DNA from 2 places in the Peribacillus sp. QJM3NY_7 genome. Region 2 is predicted to be linked to the other one. Evidence: predicted binding sites of a transcription regulator. Region 2 holds the regulator's gene; the other holds the start of a gene.
What was found. Region 2 encodes CtsR, which represses protease genes until heat stress. Its sites were predicted from a motif close to ATGGTCAATAAAGGTCAAACA; they were not measured.
Positions count from the first base shown of each region.

Region 1 (9,796 bases), 460 kb from region 2:
ATCATAGACGGGAATTACCTAAATCAAAGAAATACCTGGAACGTGCGCTGGAACTTGAACCTGCTGAACCGATGATAGCTTGTCAATTGGCTATCACTTGCTCGGAAATCGGTGAATATAATTATTCAAACAACCTTTTGGAAAACATCTTGGATGTGATGGATCCTTATATGTCGGAATGTCATTACTTCCTGGCGAATAATTATGCCCACTTAGGCATGTTCAAGGAGGCTTACCGTCACGCCAGTGCTTATCTTGATAAAGAAGAAGACGGGGAGTTCAGCGATGACGCAGAGGATTTGCTTGAATTGATAACTTTTGAGTCGGATGAGTCAGAAGAAAATCCCTTTAAGCATGATGGGCTCATTACCAAACAGGAACAAGCCCGCGAGTACCTGGAATCAGGCAATTTCCCGAAGGCGATCGAAGTGCTGAAAGAAACGATTGCCGAGTACGAGGATTACTGGTCCGCTTATAATAACCTGGCACTTGCCTATTTCTATCTTGGTCAAGTGAATGAAGCTTTTGCAACACTTGATGAGGTACTGGAAAAAAGTCCGGGAAACCTGCATGCCCTTTGTAACCTTGTTGTATTTCATCATTATCAACAGGATGAGGCAAAGGTTGAAGAGCTCATACAGATGCTGGAGAAAATTAGGCCCATGCTATCCGAACACCGTTTCAAGCTTGGAGCGACCTTCGCTCTGATCGGAAATTATGCTTCTGCATATAATTGGCTTAAAGGACTTCAAAAGCAAGGGTTCGAAGGAGATGGAACCTTCTACTATTGGCTTACCATTTCCGCTTACCACTTAGGCCACGAACAGGCTGCCAAAAAGGCATGGAAAAAGGTCGTGGAAATGAATCCGGAAAAGGAAGGCATGGAGCCTTGGGGAGATATGAATGCAACTTCAGATGGTTTTGAACATCATTTTCCTTCTATTATAAAAAGGCTGGAAAGTGAATTCATCGAAGAAAGGCTTTTTGCCATTTTCCTTCTGAAACATTCGGTTCATAAACAGAAGCTATTGAAAAACCAGGTCCTCAACCTAAACCAGAATTTCACTGAATTGGAACGTGATTATGCCGAACTTGTTCAAGGTCCTGCTAAAGATCGCCAATTAACACCGATTGATTTTGCCGATCGCACAGCTGAGTTATTATATCAGCATTTCCAACCGATACAATTAAATGAAGCCGGGCTCTATTTAATGTGGTTTTCCGTTTTCATCGAAGCGGTGAAATCCGAGCAGAAGCTAAATAATCCTGCAGGATGGGCATCTGCGGTGGAGTACGTGTGGATTCAGCTTAAAAGTGAGAAGGCGAGCAAACAGGCAATCGCAGACAAACATTTCATTTCGGTGTCCACCTTATCTAAGTACGTGAAGTTGGTTCAAAACTTACTCGGATGAGCAGATATTTGGACGAAAAATTATTTGTTATATAGGATAATAGGTAGGGAACACTAACCGTAGTGAAGGTTCCATTTGTAATGGAATATGGAGGAGTGAAAACATGTCTGAAAAAATTTATGACGTTGTTATTATTGGAGCTGGTCCTGCAGGGATGACGGCGGCTGTCTATACATCACGTGCGAACCTTTCAACATTGATGTTAGAACGCGGGGTACCGGGCGGGCAAATGGCCAATACGGAGGAAGTTGAAAATTATCCTGGATTCGACACTATACTCGGACCTGAACTTTCAACGAAAATGTTTGACCATGCAAAGAAATTCGGTGCGGAGTATGCCTATGGGGATGTTAAGGAAATCATCGACGGTGAAGAGTATAAAACGATCAAAGCCGGTTCAAAGGAATTCAAAGCACGTTCAATCATCATTTCATCTGGTGCCGAATACAAGAAAATCGGCGTTCCTGGCGAAAAAGAATTGGGCGGCCGCGGTGTATCGTATTGTGCAGTTTGTGATGGTGCATTCTTCAAGCAAAAGGAACTGTTCGTTATCGGCGGCGGAGACTCTGCTGTTGAAGAGGGTGTGTACTTAACCCGCTTTGCTTCGAAAGTGACAATCGTTCACAGACGTGACGAACTTCGTGCTCAAAAGATTCTTCAAGATCGTGCATTTGCCAATGAGAAAATTAACTTCATCTGGAATCACACTTTGAAGGAAATCAATGAAAAAGGCGGCAAGGTCGGCGGTGTCACACTAGTTTCCACTGAAAACGGAGAAGAGAAAGTGATGGACGCAGACGGTGTATTCATTTATATCGGAATGCTTCCGCTAACGAAACCATTTGAAAACTTGGGCATCTTGAACTCAACAGGCTATATTGAAACGAATGATCGGATGGAAACACGCGTACCTGGTATTTTCGCTGCAGGTGATGTTCGTGAAAAAACATTGCGCCAAATCGTTACAGCTACAGGCGATGGAAGCATTGCCGCCCAATCCGCTCAGCATTTTGTTGAGGAACTTCAAGAAAAATTGCAGCCAAAGGCTTGATTTCACAAGAATATACAATCGTAATTCCGTTTTAACGATGTTGTAACATGCGTGAAATAATGATTCGGTATAGTAGGGGATAGAAGTTGACCCCCTTTAATTATAAACGTTTAAGGACACAGAATAAGTTTCTGTGTCTTTTTTTTGTTTTCCTGCTTTGAGACTATATCTTTAGTTCCAATTTTTAGGATGTACCCAGCGTTTTTTAATGTGAAACAAGTCGTTCCTTTGCATTTAGGAAGCGAAAGTGGAGAAGAATAGGAGGTAAGCAGGATAAAGGCTTACCTATATGATTCCTTGCGATTGAAGATTCCCCCAATGCAGGAAGTTTACTTTATTGTTAGCTTATTTTAAAAATAGTATAATGATAAGATATACTAAACATATATATATCTTTCATAATGGTAAGAAGATGAAAAATACAACTTGTTTGAACTATTAGCATTTGTAGATCGCCAAATGGATATCTAGCGGCGGTTTAAGGATATAAACTGAATCTCTTCAACACGGGGGGGAAGGTTTCTATTAGTCGAGCAGAGCCAATCGAGGTGAAGAACGTGCAACGTGTCACAAACTGTGTATTGATCAGAGATAACCAAATCCTCTTATTGAAAAAGCCTAGACGCGGATGGTGGGTAGCTCCAGGCGGCAAGATGGAACCTGGGGAATCTGTTCGCGATGCTTGCATTAGGGAATATCGTGAAGAAACGGGCGTTTATTTAAAAAACCCTTCCATCAAAGGTATTTTCACCTTCATCATGAAGGACGGAGATAAAGTTTTATCAGAATGGATGATGTTCACTTTCTTTGCAACGGATTCCGATGGTATAAATGTGGATGTTTGTGAAGAAGGGGAACTTAGCTGGCATCCGGTTGAAGATGTTAAAAAGCTGATGATGGCTGAAGGTGATTTTCACATCCTGGATTATATGGTTCATGGCAGTGGGATCATCTATGGAACCTTTACCTACACGCCTGAGTTCAAGCTGCTTTCTTACCGGTTGGATCCAGGTTAATTTTTAGAGATAAAAAAGATTGCTATACATGGGGGCGGAGAAACTATGAGTACAGGGCAGATGAGTGAAACGCAATTGGTCATCATTACCGGAATGTCCGGAGCAGGTAAGACAGTGGCGGTTCAAAGTTTTGAAGACCTCGGCTTTTTTTGCGTCGATAATTTGCCGCCCACGCTGTTGCCAAAGTTTTTGGAGTTAATGAAGGACTCCGGGAATAAGATGAATAAAGTGGCTCTTGTCATGGATTTAAGGGGAAGGGAATTTTTTGATTCCTTGTTTCTTGCACTGGATAATTTATCGGATGCAGCTGCAGTATCACCAAGAATCCTTTTTCTTGAAGCTGATGATGATTCCTTGGTACGCAGATATAAGGAAACGAGAAGGACCCATCCCCTTGCTCCATTAGGCCGGCCATTGGAAGGCATTAAAATGGAACGGGAACTTTTGGACGAATTGAAGGGAAGGGCCCAGTTGATCTTTAATACTTCCCAACTGAAACCGCGCGAATTGAGGGAGAAAATCGCTTCGGAGTTTTCTGCTGATAAAAGTGTCGGTTTTACAGTCAATGTCATGTCGTTCGGGTTCAAGCATGGTCTGCCGATAGATGCCGACCTTGTGTTTGATGTACGGTTCCTGCCAAATCCATATTATATTGACCATATGAGGCCAAAGACTGGCTTGGAACAGGAAGTGTCTAGTTACGTTTTAAAATGGAGTGAAACGCAAAAATTCTTGGAAAAAGTGACCGATCTGCTCGCTTTCATGCTTCCGTATTATAAACGTGAAGGGAAAGCGCAGCTTGTTGTTGCGATTGGGTGTACAGGCGGCCAGCATCGTTCTGTAGCATTGACGGAGTATATTTCAAACCACTTCAAAAAGGATTACAGGGTTCAAGTATCACATCGCGATATCGAAAAAAGTAAGGGGAAAGCAGATGTTAGATAAAAAGAAACAGCCTAAGGTTGTGATCATCGGTGGAGGAACCGGCCTTCCTGTTTTGTTGAGAGGGTTAAAGAAGCATCCGGTGGATATAACGGCAATCGTAACGGTAGCTGATGATGGTGGAAGTTCAGGCCGCCTTCGCGAAGATATGGATATTCCCGCTCCGGGTGATATTCGTAACGTGCTGGCTGCGTTATCGGATGTAGAGCCCCTTGTTGAACAAATGTTTCAGCATCGCTTTCAAAGTAAAAATGAGTTGTCCGGGCATTCGCTGGGGAATTTGATACTTGCGGCAATGACTTCGCTGACCGGGGATTTCGTCCATGCGATCCAGGAAATGAGTAAATTCCTTAATGTCCGCGGTAAAGTGCTTCCGGCTGCGAATCAAAGTGTGGTTCTCCATGCAGAGATGGATGACGGCACGATTGTTACAGGAGAGTCCAAGATTCCCTTCTCAGGAAAGAAAATAAAAAAAGTGTTCCTGTCTCCTCATCATATAAAGCCGCTTAGTGAAACTCTCCAGGAAATCAAGCAGGCAGATCTTATAGTCATAGGTCCAGGAAGCCTATATACTAGCATTCTGCCTAACTTACTTGTCCCTGGTTTAGGAGAAGAGGTTGCCCGTTCCAAGGCGAAGAAGGTGTACATTTGCAATTTGATGACACAAGCCGGCGAGACTCTGGATTATAGCGCGAGTGATCATATAAAAGCGATATATGACCATATGGGAAATGCATATATTGACAGGATACTTGTTAATAATGAGGAAATACCAACCGAGATTCAGCAGCGCTATCAAGCTGAATATGCCAAACCGGTCATGTATGATGTGGAAAGCTTAAAAATGATGGGTCTTGAAATCATACAAGAACGCATTTTCAGCTATGAAGGGAATGTAATACGCCATGATACGAAAAAAGTGGCGGATTTGCTTTATAATATGCTTGTAAATGAAACAAAAAGCCACATAGAACCGTAGATATAAGCGGGGACGGCTTTTTGATTGTAAAAATAGATTACCTGCGTTCGATTGGGGGTGAAATGGATGTCTTTTGCTTCAGAAACAAAAAAAGAGCTTACAACATTAGAGGGAAAGGATTGCTGCGGTAAAGCGGAATTGTGTGCGCTTATCCGGATGAACGGATCCCTTTCATTTTCTAATCGGAAGCTTGTTGTGGATATTCAAACTGAGAATGCTGCGATTGCCAGAAGGATTTATACGCTGCTTAAAAAAAGTTATGAGGTCCAGGTCGAGCTGTTGGTCCGTAAGAAGATGAAGCTTAAAAAGAACAATGTATATATTGTCAGGATGTCATCCGGAGGGCAGCGGGTTTTAACCGATTTGGAAATTTTAGGCGATGGCTTTGAAATTCTCCATGATATATCCGATACTATTGTTGGGAAGAAATGCTGTAAGCGTTCTTATCTAAGAGGTGCATTTCTTGCAGGGGGTTCGGTAAACAATCCGGAAACGTCTTCCTATCACCTTGAGATTTTCTCACTTTATAAAGAGCACAATGATGCACTTTGTGAGCTAATGAATAAGTTTGGCTTGAAGGCCAAGACACTTGAACGCAAGAAGGGGTACATCATTTATTTGAAAGAAGCCGAAAAGATTGCCGAGTTTTTAAGTATAGTTGGCGCCCATTCAGCTTTATTAAGGTTCGAGGATGTACGGATTGTCCGTGATATGCGTAATTCAGTGAATCGGCTTGTGAATTGTGAAACAGCCAATTTGAACAAAACGATCGGGGCATCATTGCGACAGGTTGAAAATATCCATTATATCGAGGATACGGTAGGACTTAGCATTTTACCGGATAAGCTTCGGGAAATTGCGGAGCTTAGGATAGCGTTTCAGGATATAACCTTAAAGGAACTTGGGGAAATGGTATCCGGGGGAACCATCAGTAAGTCCGGGATTAATCACCGATTGCGAAAGATTGATGAAATAGCTGACAGGCTCCGTGGGGGAGAGGCTATTGCTGCGAAAAAATAAAGCTAACAGGGGAGATCAAGATGGTGGAGAAACAAGTTGAGGTAAAATTGAAAACGGGTTTGCAAGCTCGGCCGGCGGCTCTTTTTGTACAAGAAGCTAACCGCTTTCATTCAGATGTATTTCTTGAAAAAGAAGGAAAGAAAGTGAATGCGAAAAGTATAATGGGATTAATGAGCCTTGCCATCAGTTCTGGTGTGTCCGTCAAGTTAATCATCGAAGGACGCGATGAAAAGGAAGCATTGGAAGCATTGGAAGAGTTCGTACAGCAAGAGGGTTAAAAAAGGGGATGCCTAAATGTGCATCCTTTTCTTTTATCATGGAAAAAAAGGCTCCGGAAGTCGCTTAAGGCGATCTCCGGAGCCTTTCTTTTGTTGCAGGATTACTTAGAGTTTTTATCATCAAGAACGCTTCGCGTGATGACTTTGTCAATCAAGCCATATTCAAGAGCTCTTTCGGAAGTCATGAAGTTATCACGTTCCGTATCTCTTTGAAGGACTTCGATAGGTTGTCCCGTACGTTCTGCCAAGATTTGGTTCAGTTTATCTTTCAAGTGAAGGATACGGCGGGCAGCAATTTCAATTTCCGTAGCTTGACCTTGAGCTCCTCCAAGTGGTTGGTGAATCATGACTTCACTGTTTGGCAATGCATAACGTTTGCCTTTTTCGCCAGCGGCCAATAGGAAAGCACCCATGGAAGCGGCCATACCGATGCATACTGTCGAAACATTAGGTTTGATATATTGCATAGTATCGTAAATGGCCATACCGGAAGTGATGCTTCCGCCAGGGCTGTTGATGTATAGAGTGATATCCTTTTCAGGATTTTCCGCTTCTAAAAATAGTAATTGAGCAACAATGGAGTTGGAAACATTATCGTCAATTGCACTTCCTAGCATAATGATCCGGTCTTTTAATAAACGGGAGTAAATATCGTAGGCACGCTCCCCACGACTTGTTTGTTCGATAACTGTAGGAATTAAATTCATGTTCATTTCCTCCTTCGATTAAGAGAATCATTTAAATTCTTTATGTATGTATGATACACTTTTTGGTCAATTTAGGTCAAACAAAACAAACCCTATTATGGATAATTTGTTCGACAATTTTCTGGCTAAGGCTCCTTCCTGATAGAATGTTTTATATATTATGCCGCACAGGGATGAATTTCCACATTACCCATAATACCCAAATGATAAAGTTTTAAACCTGATAACCCTTGCAAAGGAGGGGATTCTATCATATAATGAACTCTGTTGAAAAAATATTTTCTATTACGCCCTCGTAGTGCAACGGATAGAACGCAAGCCTCCGAAGCTTGAAATGCAGGTTCGATTCCTGCCGAGGGCATTACCAATCTTCTGCTTAATAAAGTGGGGGATTTTTTATTGGTCATTTTTAGGAGAGTTAAAATTTTTGCCGAATTTTCTCGTTTTCCGTAATATTCCATCTAATCCTGTAATGTCGGTCCTGTCTTGAAAATATTCGCCCACACTATTGAAAAATGGTGATTTTTCAATAAAAGTAGTTGTTAAATTTGCGTTTCTAACATATAGTATTTAAAACAAATAAACTATTCAGAAAAAAATCGTAAGCGTTTTCATGGGTTTTTGTGTAGAATTTTCTCCTGATAATGTAAAATGGAGTGGGGGAGGGATGAATCGATGAGTATGAATATGAAAGCAGGACTTTTTCAACAGCAAACATTAAAGATGGCAATGACCCAGGAGCTCATGCAAGCTATTACATTGCTGCAATACTCCTCGCAGGAGCTATCGGCTTTTTTAGAAAATAAAATGGTGGAGAACCCATTACTGTCAATAGATCAGCCAACATCTTCTTTATTTCAGCCAACTTTTGACCGCAAAAAAGGTAAACGGACTATTAAAAATACGTATGATGCCAACTATTGGATTGAACAGATCAGTGAAGATACCATATCGCTGGAACAGCATATCATGTCCCAAGTGAATCACCAGCAGTTTTCCGGTGAGCAGCAAAAGGCAATGCTTCTATTAATTCATAACCTTGATGAAAACGGTTACTTAAGGACTCAGCTGGATGATATATGCATCCCAGGCATATATCCGGCCGTTTTGGAAGAGTGTCTCTTGATTTTACAGGAACTCGAACCGCATGGCATCGGAGCGAGGAATCTTCAAGAGTGCCTTTTGCTTCAAGTGAAAGCAGAAGGGGAGAGTCTGCTGGCAGAATCGATCATAGAAAACCATTTCCTCGATTTTGCTGAAAAGCGCTGGAAAGACCTAAGTAAGAAAATCGGTGTTACACTGAAGGAGATTCAAGAGGTCTTTGATTATGTCCAGACGTTGAACCCGCGTCCGGCATCACTCTTTTTTCAGGAAAAACCTTCTTATATAGTGCCGGATGTGGTCGTGGAAGTTCGGGATGGCATGCTGCTTGTCGGGAATTATGATGGTAACACACCCAACCTTAATGTGGATAAAGGGTATTTAAACCGAATGAAGAGCCATAAGGATCAGGGAGTTCAGCGGTTTATCCAGGATAAGTGGCAGGAATACCAATGGATCTCCAGGGGAATCCAACAGAGAAAAGAAACGATATTGAAGGTTATTCAGTGCATCGTCGAAAAACAGCCGGCGTGCTTTCATCATGGCCTGAACTATTTGAAGCCGATGACGATGAAAGAAATCGCAGACGAACTTGGCATACATGAGTCCACAGTGAGCCGGGCGGTTAAGGGGAAGTATGTACAGACACCATTTGGCACGATAGAAATGCGGATATTTTTCACTACTTCTTTACAGTCGGTCGGCCTTGATGAGGATATGTCGGGCATGCAAGCGAAAAAGAGCCTCCAGGCAGCCATCAATGGGGAAAATAAACAAAAGCCGCTTTCGGATCAAGACTTGGCAGAACGGCTGAAGGAAGAGCATGGAATTATCCTGGCACGCCGAACCGTTGCCAAGTACCGGGAACAATTAGGGATCCCTTCTTCATCTAAACGAAAAAGATATGACTGAAAAGGATGAGTGGTTTTGGAAACGAACGCGTTTGTTTTATATAGTAGGGATAAATGCCCGTTATGTGATAAAGCCAAGCTGGTACTCGAAGAAGTGAAAGTGGAGTCAGGCATAGGCTATAAGGAAATCGATATCCATACCGATGATGATTTGCTTGAGAGATTCGGGCTGATGATTCCTGTCGTTGAATGGAAAGATGAAATCGTTCAGTTCGGAAACGTTGATAAATCAGCTCTAAATAGGCTTTTGGAAAAATAATTTTTCAAATCATTTGAAGAAACATTCCGTTCCTGCTAGAATAAAATATGTAGCAGGAATATTTTTTTGTTTTAAGTGGGACAGAAAATGACTACGCGGGACGTTAAATGTCCAACTTAA
Region 1 is NZ_CM149663.1:5,186,936-5,196,731, reverse strand. Features, by position in the region: gene AC0VX1_RS25195 (tetratricopeptide repeat protein) at 1-1,412, shown strand, start outside; gene trxB (thioredoxin-disulfide reductase) at 1,516-2,463, shown strand; gene AC0VX1_RS25185 (NUDIX hydrolase) at 3,021-3,479, shown strand; gene rapZ (RNase adapter RapZ) at 3,525-4,424, shown strand; gene AC0VX1_RS25175 (gluconeogenesis factor YvcK family protein) at 4,414-5,400, shown strand; gene whiA (DNA-binding protein WhiA) at 5,467-6,420, shown strand; gene AC0VX1_RS25165 (HPr family phosphocarrier protein) at 6,441-6,698, shown strand; gene clpP (ATP-dependent Clp endopeptidase proteolytic subunit ClpP) at 6,800-7,405, opposite strand; tRNA gene AC0VX1_RS25155 (tRNA-Arg) at 7,695-7,766, shown strand; gene rpoN (RNA polymerase factor sigma-54) at 8,081-9,418, shown strand; gene AC0VX1_RS25145 (glutaredoxin family protein) at 9,428-9,676, shown strand.
Region 1: clpP (ATP-dependent Clp endopeptidase proteolytic subunit ClpP) is a predicted target of CtsR. The motif match lies at 7,468-7,488, and genes of this name have one in related genera.

Region 2 (9,796 bases):
TTCACTGATTTGCCCTAGGGTAATAAAAGGGCGGGCACCGTCATGGACCAGGACGATGTCTTCTTCTGCATGTTGCAGTCCATTATAAACGCTTTGTTGGCGCTCCTTGCCACCCATGACCAGTTTCTTGACCTTTTTAAGCTCATTCGCTGCTATCAATTGATTGAAATAATCCTTTTCTGCCGGGTTTATCGAAAGGATAATCCCCCGACAGTCAGGATCTTCTTCGAAGACACGCAGTGTATAAACAATGATCGGGATACCCGATAGTTCAATAAAAAGTTTATTCTTGCCCGCTTTCATTCTTTTGCCTTGTCCAGCTGCAGGTATCACTACTTCATAAAACATAACGGTTTCTCCTACTCTTCTTTATAATGCTTTTTCTAATAGTTTCGGTTTAGCGAATATCATCCGGCCTGCAGAGGTTTGCAATACACTTGTGACAAGTACATCGATCCGTTTCCCGATATGGTCACGGCCACCCTCGACAACGATCATGGTTCCATCGTCCAAATAAGCGATGCCCTGGTTCTGCTCTTTCCCGTCCTTTATGACCTGAACGTTCATCTCTTCCCCAGGAAGTACAACTGGTTTTACGGCATTGGCCAGGTCATTGATATTAAGTACCGCCACATTTTGAAACTCGCATACTTTGTTTAAATTGAAATCATTGGTAACGACCATTCCGCCCGATATTTTGGCAAGCTTCACCAGTTTACTGTCCACTTCCTGAATGTCTTCAAAATCCCCCTCGTACATCTCCACTTTAATCGGCAGGTCTTTTTGAATCCGATTCAGGATATCCAAACCGCGCCTTCCACGATTCCTTTTCAATGCATCAGATGAATCGGCAATATGCTGCAATTCGTTTAATACGAATTGAGGAATGACGATGGTACCCTCGAGAAAGCCCGTCTGACAAATATCCGCAATTCTGCCATCAATGATGACGCTTGTATCGAGAATCTTCAGGCGCTTGCTATCCCCCTCTTCATCCTCTTCGCTTGCTTCACCATCCGAGTTCTTTTTCTTATTGCTTTTCGTGAATAAACTCAATAGCTCATCACGTTTTTTAAAGCCCACCTGAAAACCAAGATATCCAAATAAAAGCGTAAGGATGATAGGAACCACTGTATTCAAAATGGGAACCTTGATGGCACTGAATGCGGATCCAACCAAGAACGCTGCCAGCAATCCAACTAAAAGACCTACGCTGCCAAAGATTATATCCGTAATCGGTATCTTTACAAGCTGTTCCTCCAGCCATTTCATAAAATAGATCACGTGATCTACTGCCCAAAAAGTTATAAGATAAAAGATAATGGCACCCAACAGTACACTTACATAAGGATTGTTTAATAAAGCAATATCGTCTGCATGTAAAACAGTTAATAATTCCGGAATAAGCAACATACCAAGTGTTCCGCCGACTATTAAGAAGCATGCTTGTATAATGCGTTTTAACATCCCTTTCACCTCCTTCTACTCATTATTGACCAATAAAATAAAATGAAACCTTGAAAATTCGTTTTCACTATATACATTAAATTCATTTAAGGATAATGGATTTACAAATATGAATTCTTCTCTTTTTCGTAATATTAGCCTAGCACCCCGAGTTTTGAGTGTCAAAAATAAACACCAATCAATTTCAAGCCCGTTCAGGAGTTTTTTTAAAAGCCGGCTGCACCTTACATCCTTCTATTTGTGACCAGCTGATTTTTCAAAATTCGGAGTCCTTCTTTAATTTTATTTGCCCGGACTTCACCTATGCCCTCCACATCGTCAAGGTTTTCAACCGTAGCTTTATTGACTTCACTAAAGCTTCCGAACTGTTTCACTAAATTTTCGATGATCAAACCCGGCAAGCGTGGGATTTTATGAAGAATACGGTAACCACGGGGATGTACTGACTCATCAAGATGAATGTATCCATGATAGCCCAGCACCTTAAGAAGAATGCTTTCATCCAGTTTTTCCTGCATGGCCAACTCTTGAAGCCTAAAAATGATTTCCTCGGGATTTTCATCATTACTGGAGGTATAATCCTTGATAAGCCATTTCCCTTCCGTTTCAATATCTGCCAGGATTTCATTCATTTGCAAACGGATCAGCCTTCCTTCCGTGCCCAGCTCATTAAGGTACGTCAGCAGCTCCGCCTTGATCCTGAGCACCATCACATAACGGTGAAATACCTGCAAAAGATCGGCATAGGTCACGATTTCCTCAAACTCGAGCGCTCCTAAAACCGATATGCTCTGCTGCAGGACCACCTTGTATTTTTCCAAGGTCTGGATGGCTAAATTAGCCTTGGCAAGTATGACTCCTATATCTTTAAGGGCATACCGGAAATTGCCCTGATATAAAGTGATGACATTCCGGCGCTGTGAGATTGCGATGACCAACGACTTGGTCTCCCTTGCCACCCGTTCCGCTGTCCTATGCCTCATTCCCGTTTCAGTGGAAGGTGTACTGTTATCAGGCACTAATTGGGCATTTGCGAAAATGATCTTATCGGCGGTTTCATTTAAAATGATGGCCCCGTCCATCTTCGCCAACTCATATAATGTGCTGGGGGTACAGCTGCAGTTGATTTCGAAGCCGCCATCCACGATCGTTCGCACCTTCTCATTATATCCGGCCACTATCAAACCGCCCGTGTTTGCCCTCAGGACATTTTCAATACCCTCCCGAAGCGGGGTACCCGGTGCTACGATTTGCAGAATTTCCAATTTTGTTTTCTCATACCCTTTTTTATCTGTCATGCTTAACCCCCTAACGATTGTTTAAGAGCCTCCGAAACCGATGAAACACCAATGATCTTAATACCTTTCGGCGCGGTCCACCCTCCTATATTATTAGCCGGTATAATAACCCGCTCAAACCCTAATTTCGCTGCTTCCTGCACCCTTTGTTCAATTCGTGACACCCTTCTCACTTCACCAGTCAGCCCCACTTCACCAATGATGCAATCGGCAGGGTTTGTTGGTTTATCACGGAAGCTTGATGCAATGCTTATTGCGACAGCGAGGTCAATTGCCGGTTCATCCAGCTTGACACCGCCAGCAACCTTTAAATACGCATCTTGGTTTTGGAGCAGCAAGCCCACTCTCTTTTCCAGGACAGCCATTAAAAGCGAAACTCGATTGTGGTCAATTCCTGTGGCCATCCGCCTAGGATTGCCAAAACTCGTAGGAGAAATCAATGCTTGAATTTCAACAAGCACCGGCCTTGTGCCCTCCATGGATGCGACGACTGTGGACCCCGAAGCTCCTTGCGACCGTTCTTCAAGGAAAATTTCCGATGGATTCGCCACCTCTTCCAATCCATGTTCTTTCATTTCAAAAATACCCATCTCATTCGTCGAACCAAAGCGATTTTTAACCGCACGTATAATTCGATATGTATGGTGTCTTTCCCCTTCAAAATATAATACGGTGTCAACCATGTGCTCAAGCAGCCGTGGTCCCGCAATGGCCCCTTCTTTTGTAACGTGACCGACGATAAAAATCGCGATCCCATTCGTTTTAGCAATGCGCATGAGTGAGGCTGTGCATTCCCTCACTTGTGAAACGCTTCCCGGGGCAGATGTAACCTCCGAATGGTAAACCGTTTGAATCGAGTCAATAATGACCAAATCCGGTTTTACATCTGTAATTGCCTGTTGGATATAGTCCATATCGGTTTCAGAATAAACGAATAGATTTTCCGACATGGTCCCAAGCCGGTCCGCTCTCAATTTGGTCTGCTTGACTGATTCTTCACCTGATATATAAAGCACTTTTTTCTGTTTATGCGCCAATTGGGATGATACCTGTAAAAGCAGGGTGGACTTACCGATACCCGGGTCCCCTCCGATCAATACAAGTGATCCCTGTACGATCCCGCCCCCAAGAGCACGATTCAATTCCATTAGATCCGTCTTAATGCGTGGTTCTTTTTCTGACTGAATGGTCGTTATGGGTGCTGCCTTCTCCCGTTCTCCGGAACCTCTAACCTCTGAATGGGTAAAAGCGCCTTTTCTTGCAGGTTTAACGATTTCGGTTTCCTCGACCATTTTGTTCCATTCACCGCAGCCTGGGCATTTCCCCATCCATTTCGCGGACTCATATCCACAAGACTGACAGATAAATTTTGTTTTCTTTTTTACAGCCATAAATTACTCCTCTTCCTTTGGAAAAAATATCTATATTAAGGATATTATATCTCTGTTTTATTTAAACCTTCTTAAGGCTAAGTTTTTTTAAAAAAATATTCACTTTGCTTGTCCCGTTTATACTCATATCTACCTATAGATAAAAAACAGAGGTACACTGCAAAAGAATCTGCGTGTACCTCGAAGTTTAGGATCAGGTTATTCACTTACTTTAACAGGCTCGCCTTGTCGGATTGCAAACTCATTATTCACGACATCCATTACGACCGTTTGCCCTTTTTTCACGTTGCCTTTAAGCAACTCTTCGGATAGATAATCCTCTACATGCTTCTGAAGCGCCCTGCGGATTGGCCTTGCCCCATATTCCGGATCAAAACCTTCCGTGGCAATTTTTTCTCTAGCCGCATCTGTCAGCTCCAAGTATATCTCCTGTTCTTTCAAACGGGTCGTAAGCTGATTTGACATTAATGTAACGATTTGTTTCAAATGATCCTTCTCTAATGAGTGGAACACGATAGTTTCATCAATACGATTCAGGAATTCAGGACGGAATGCACGTTTGAGTTCTTCCATCACTTTCCCTTTCATATTTTTATAGTCCTGCCCAGTATCCTGGATGTTAAAGCCGACATACTTATCAGTTTTTAAGGCAGACGCCCCTACATTCGATGTCATGATCAGAATGGTATTCCTGAAATCGACAGTACGCCCCTTGGAATCTGTCAGTCTTCCGTCTTCCAACACTTGAAGAAGAATATTGAAGACATCCGGATGCGCCTTTTCTATTTCATCAAGCAGAACGACGGAGTATGGTTTCCTCCGCACTTTTTCCGTTAACTGACCGCCTTCTTCGTACCCAACATATCCTGGAGGTGATCCAACAAGACGTGAAGTCGAGTGTTTCTCCATATATTCGGACATATCGATGCGGATCATGGCATCTTCATCACCAAAAATGGATTCAGCCAAAGCACGGGCTAGCTCGGTTTTACCGACCCCTGTAGGTCCCAGGAAGATGAATGAACCAATTGGACGCTTAGGGTCTTTCAAACCTGCCCTTGCACGCCGTACTGCTTTAGAAACCGCAATGACGGCCTCTTCCTGCCCAATTACACGATCATGGAGGATTGACTCCATATTAAGCAGTTTGTCTGACTCCGTTTGCGCCAATTTAGTGACCGGCACTCCCGTCCAGCTGGATACGACGTGTGCAATGTCATCCACAGTCACTTCACTGTTTTCCTGCCCTTGTTTTTCTTTCCAAGTTTTTTTCGTTTCTTCCAATTGTTCTCTTAAGCGTTGTTCTGTATCGCGAAGCGAAGCAGCTTTTTCAAATTCCTGACTCTGAACGGAAGCATCCTTTTCCTTGCGAACATCATCTAGTTTCACTTCAAGTTCCTTTAGGTTAGGTGGCGTTGTGTATGAGCGCAGCCTAACTTTGGAACCAGCTTCATCAATCAAGTCAATCGCTTTATCAGGTAAAAAGCGATCGGAAATATAACGGTCTGATAATTTGACTGCAGCATCAATCGCTTCGTCAGTGATCGATACGCGGTGATGTGCCTCATAACGGTCACGAAGACCTTTGAGAATTTGGATGGATTCCTCCATTGTCGGCTCATCGACTTGGATTGGCTGGAAGCGACGTTCAAGGGCAGCATCCTTTTCAATATACTTACGGTACTCATCCAAAGTTGTAGCACCGATACATTGTAATTCACCACGGGCCAATGATGGTTTAAGGATATTGGAGGCATCGATGGCACCTTCTGCACCACCTGCACCAATCAATGTATGCAATTCATCGATGAATAGGATGATATTACCCGCCTGACGTATTTCATCCATGACTTTCTTCAACCGGTCCTCAAATTCACCCCGGTATTTAGTGCCAGCCACAACAGTACCCATATCAAGTGTCATGACGCGTTTATCACGTAAAATCTCAGGTACCTCGTTATTGATAATCTGTTGGGCAAGCCCTTCAGCAATGGCTGTTTTACCAACGCCAGGTTCACCGATCAATACTGGGTTATTTTTTGTACGACGGCTTAATACCTCAATGACACGCTGTATTTCCTTACTTCTTCCGATAACCGGATCCAAGCTTCCTTCCCTTGCAATCGCCGTTAAATCACGGGCAAGGCCATCCAGTGTCGGCGTGCTTGCATTTGCAGCGGCTGAACCTTGATGACCACCTGATTCATTGCTGCCCAAAAGTTGTAATACTTGTTGTCGGGCTTTATTTAAACTTACTCCCAGATTATTCAATACGCGGGCAGCGACACCTTCCCCTTCTCGTATAAGACCTAGAAGGACATGCTCTGTCCCAACATATGAGTGACCTAATTTTCTTGCTTCATCCATGGAAAGCTCAATGACCTTCTTGGCTCTTGGGGTATAATGTATCGTTTGAGCCGTATCCTGTCCACGGCCAATTAAATTTTCCACTTCTTTCTGAATCTTCTCCGGACCCAATCCAAGAGCATATAACGCTTTGGCTGCAATACCATCACCCTCTCGGACCAGGCCTAGTAAAATATGTTCCGTGCCAATATTATTATGACCTAAACGGATTGCTTCTTCTTGGGCTAATGCTAATACTTTCTGGGCTCTTTCAGTAAAACGACCAAACATCATAGGGAATTCCTCCTTAAGAATTTTCGTTTTGAATAAAATTGCTGGCAATTCTCTAAGTAATGGCAGAAGCTTATTCTTGCTCCATATCTATTACATGAAATTTAATTCTCCCTAAAGGGGTCAATAACCTCTATGAGGAGGAAGATTCCGTGAAATTCAAGCGTTCCCGGATGAGTGCTGCTCTACGGATATCCCTTTCATGGGGTCTTAAAGGGCCGCCTGCGTACTTTTGTAAAAATCCCGACTGCGTCAAAATCATCAATTCATTTAGAATGCTTTTGGAAATACTCTTTATATACCCAAGATCTATCCCTAATCTAACATCTGAGATACATGTAGCTGCTTCCTTTGTCTCGATTATTCGAGCATTGGACAAAACCCCATATGAACGGAAAATTCTATCTTCTAATTGTATGTGGGAAGTCCTCGCTAATGCATCCCTCGCTGACCGTTCCTGGGCTATGATTTGTTGCACTACACTCGTTAGATCTTCAACGATATCCCTTTCCGATTTTCCAAGAGTGATTTGATTGGAAATTTGAAAAATATTCCCCAACGCTTGACTGCCCTCTCCATAAATCCCTCGAACCACCAACCCCAATTGGTTGATAGCCGGTATGATATTATTCATCTGCTGTGTAAGGACCAGACCCGGCAGATGCATCATGACTGAAGCCCTTAACCCTGTTCCCACATTAGTCGGACAACTAGTCAGGTATCCTCTTTCTTCATCATATGCATAGTCTATGGATTCTTCAATCCAATCGTCAAGAACATTTGCAATCTTTAAGGTTTCCTTTAGCTGCAACCCCGACATTAAACATTGAATACGAAGATGGTCCTCTTCGTTTATCATGATACTTATTTCTTCATTTTCCGAAAGGAGACACGCGCTTTTCGCTGAATCTTCAACTAAATGAGGACTGATTAAATGTTTTTCAACCAGAACGCGCTTTTCCAGTGGCTGCAATTGGTCAATCTCTAATAGCTCCAATTTCCCAATCTCTGGGGTTACTTCCTCTTCGATTCTTTTTTTAATCAATTCAATGATTTTATTAGCTTCTTCGTTCGAAAAGGAGGTTGGGAAGGTAAAGTCTTTGAAATTCCTGGCCAGCCGAATCCGCGAACTCAATACAATATCGATTTCCGGACCTTCGGCACTCATCCAGGAACTCAAGGCGTTTTCTACAAACTTTTCCAAGCTCATAATTCCTCGCCTCCCTCTTGTGCTTCATACCTTTTTTCAAGGGAACGAACCTTATCTCTTACTTCTGCCGCCTTCTCAAACTCCTCTTGATCAATGTGGACCTTTAAAACTTCTTTCAAATCCAAAATTTGCTTTCGAAGATATATGGCGCCGCCAATCCTTTTTGGAATTTTCCCTATGTGTGCTGTATTGCCGCTATGAACCCGCTTTAAAATTGGATTTAACTGTTCATTGAACGTTTTATAACATTCGGCACAGCCAAACTTGCCAATATGGACAAATTCTTTATAAGATCGATGACAATGCGGGCAGCGCCTCTCTTCCGTTTTCGGAAATGCATTTGCCTTTGTCTGTTGAATATTCGACTCCATATTTAACAATCCTGCTAATAAATTATTTATTGAAAAACCAGGTCCACCTGCCTCCATGAACATTTCACCTTTTTCCTGAGCACATTTCTCACAAATCATGACTTCAGTCTTTTTTCCATTGATGATTTTGGTGAAGTGCAGGGTAGCAGGCCTTTGATGACATTCTTGGCAAATCAACGTTCATCACCTCTGCCAGTTTCATTTATATTTTAAAGTAGTAAGCATCGCTGTTAAAATTCTTGCCCTAAGCTCATCGCGGTCAGGAAGGTCGATATAAATCACCGATCTATCTATGACGCTCATCATAATCTTTGCTTCTCTTTCATTAATGACGTCTTCATTCATCAGCCGTGAAATTACTCCTTCAGCCATCGATTGAGTTACCCTGGAACCAATAAGCGATAATAAGTGGTTGATAAGTTGCACGGAATCCTGTGATTCCACTTTCATGATGCGTATATAACCGCCGCCTCCACGCTTACTCTCTACAACATAACCTCTCTCGATGGTAAACCTGGTATTTATTACGTAATTGATTTGAGAAGGAACACACTGAAATTTATCCGCTATTTCACTTCTTTTTATCTCCAAGATATCTTTTTGACTTATTTCAAGTACTTGCTTCAAATAAGTTTCGATAACATCAGATATGTTTCTCACTCAGCCTCCTCCATTCTGACTTTGACTATATTTGACTATTATTATACAAGGAATAATGCATTTTGCAACTTAAACGCATTTTCTTTCTGTAATATCCATTTTCTCCAAATTATATGTAGTTACATACCCCATTGAACATTAAAGTTGAAATATCTTATATAAATACCCTATATAAATGGATGTAAAACCTGAAATTTTTCTTCTCCTTAAGAATTCTGCCCCATTTCCCCAGCTCATCCATTCCTCCTCATGATAAGGCAACCAATTCAAATAAGGCCAGCCCGGACTGTCCCTGAAAACGGAAAATTTTTTTAATTACAAACAAAAAAAAAGACCAGCCGGATGGCTGATCTTTTTAAATGGCTTGGCGGCGTCCTACTCTCACAGGGGGAAACCCCCAACTACCATCGGCGCTGAAGAGCTTAACTGCCGTGTTCGGAATGGGAACGGGTGTGACCTCTTCGCTATCGCCACCAAACATAAAAGGAACGTTGTTCCTTCAAAACTAGATAATAAGAAGGTATTTCATTTTTTAAAAAGCGTTGGTTAAGTCCTCGATCTATTAGTATCAGTCAGCTCCACATGTCACCATGCTTCCACCTCTGACCTATCAACCTGATCATCTTTCAGGGATCTTACTAGCTTGCGCCATGGGAAATCTCATCTTGAGGGGGGCTTCATGCTTAGATGCTTTCAGCACTTATCCCGTCCGCACGTAGCTACCCAGCTATGCCTTTGGCAAGACAACTGGTACACCAGCGG
Region 2 is NZ_CM149663.1:100,285-110,080, reverse strand. Features, by position in the region: gene ispD (2-C-methyl-D-erythritol 4-phosphate cytidylyltransferase) at 1-348, opposite strand, end outside; gene AC0VX1_RS00570 (PIN/TRAM domain-containing protein) at 370-1,467, opposite strand; gene disA (DNA integrity scanning diadenylate cyclase DisA) at 1,692-2,765, opposite strand; gene radA (DNA repair protein RadA) at 2,768-4,156, opposite strand; gene clpC (ATP-dependent protease ATP-binding subunit ClpC) at 4,355-6,796, opposite strand; gene AC0VX1_RS00550 (protein arginine kinase) at 6,927-8,003, opposite strand; gene AC0VX1_RS00545 (UvrB/UvrC motif-containing protein) at 8,000-8,551, opposite strand; gene AC0VX1_RS00540 (CtsR family transcriptional regulator) at 8,573-9,034, opposite strand; rRNA gene rrf (5S ribosomal RNA) at 9,397-9,512, opposite strand; rRNA gene AC0VX1_RS00530 (23S ribosomal RNA) at 9,577-9,796, opposite strand, start outside.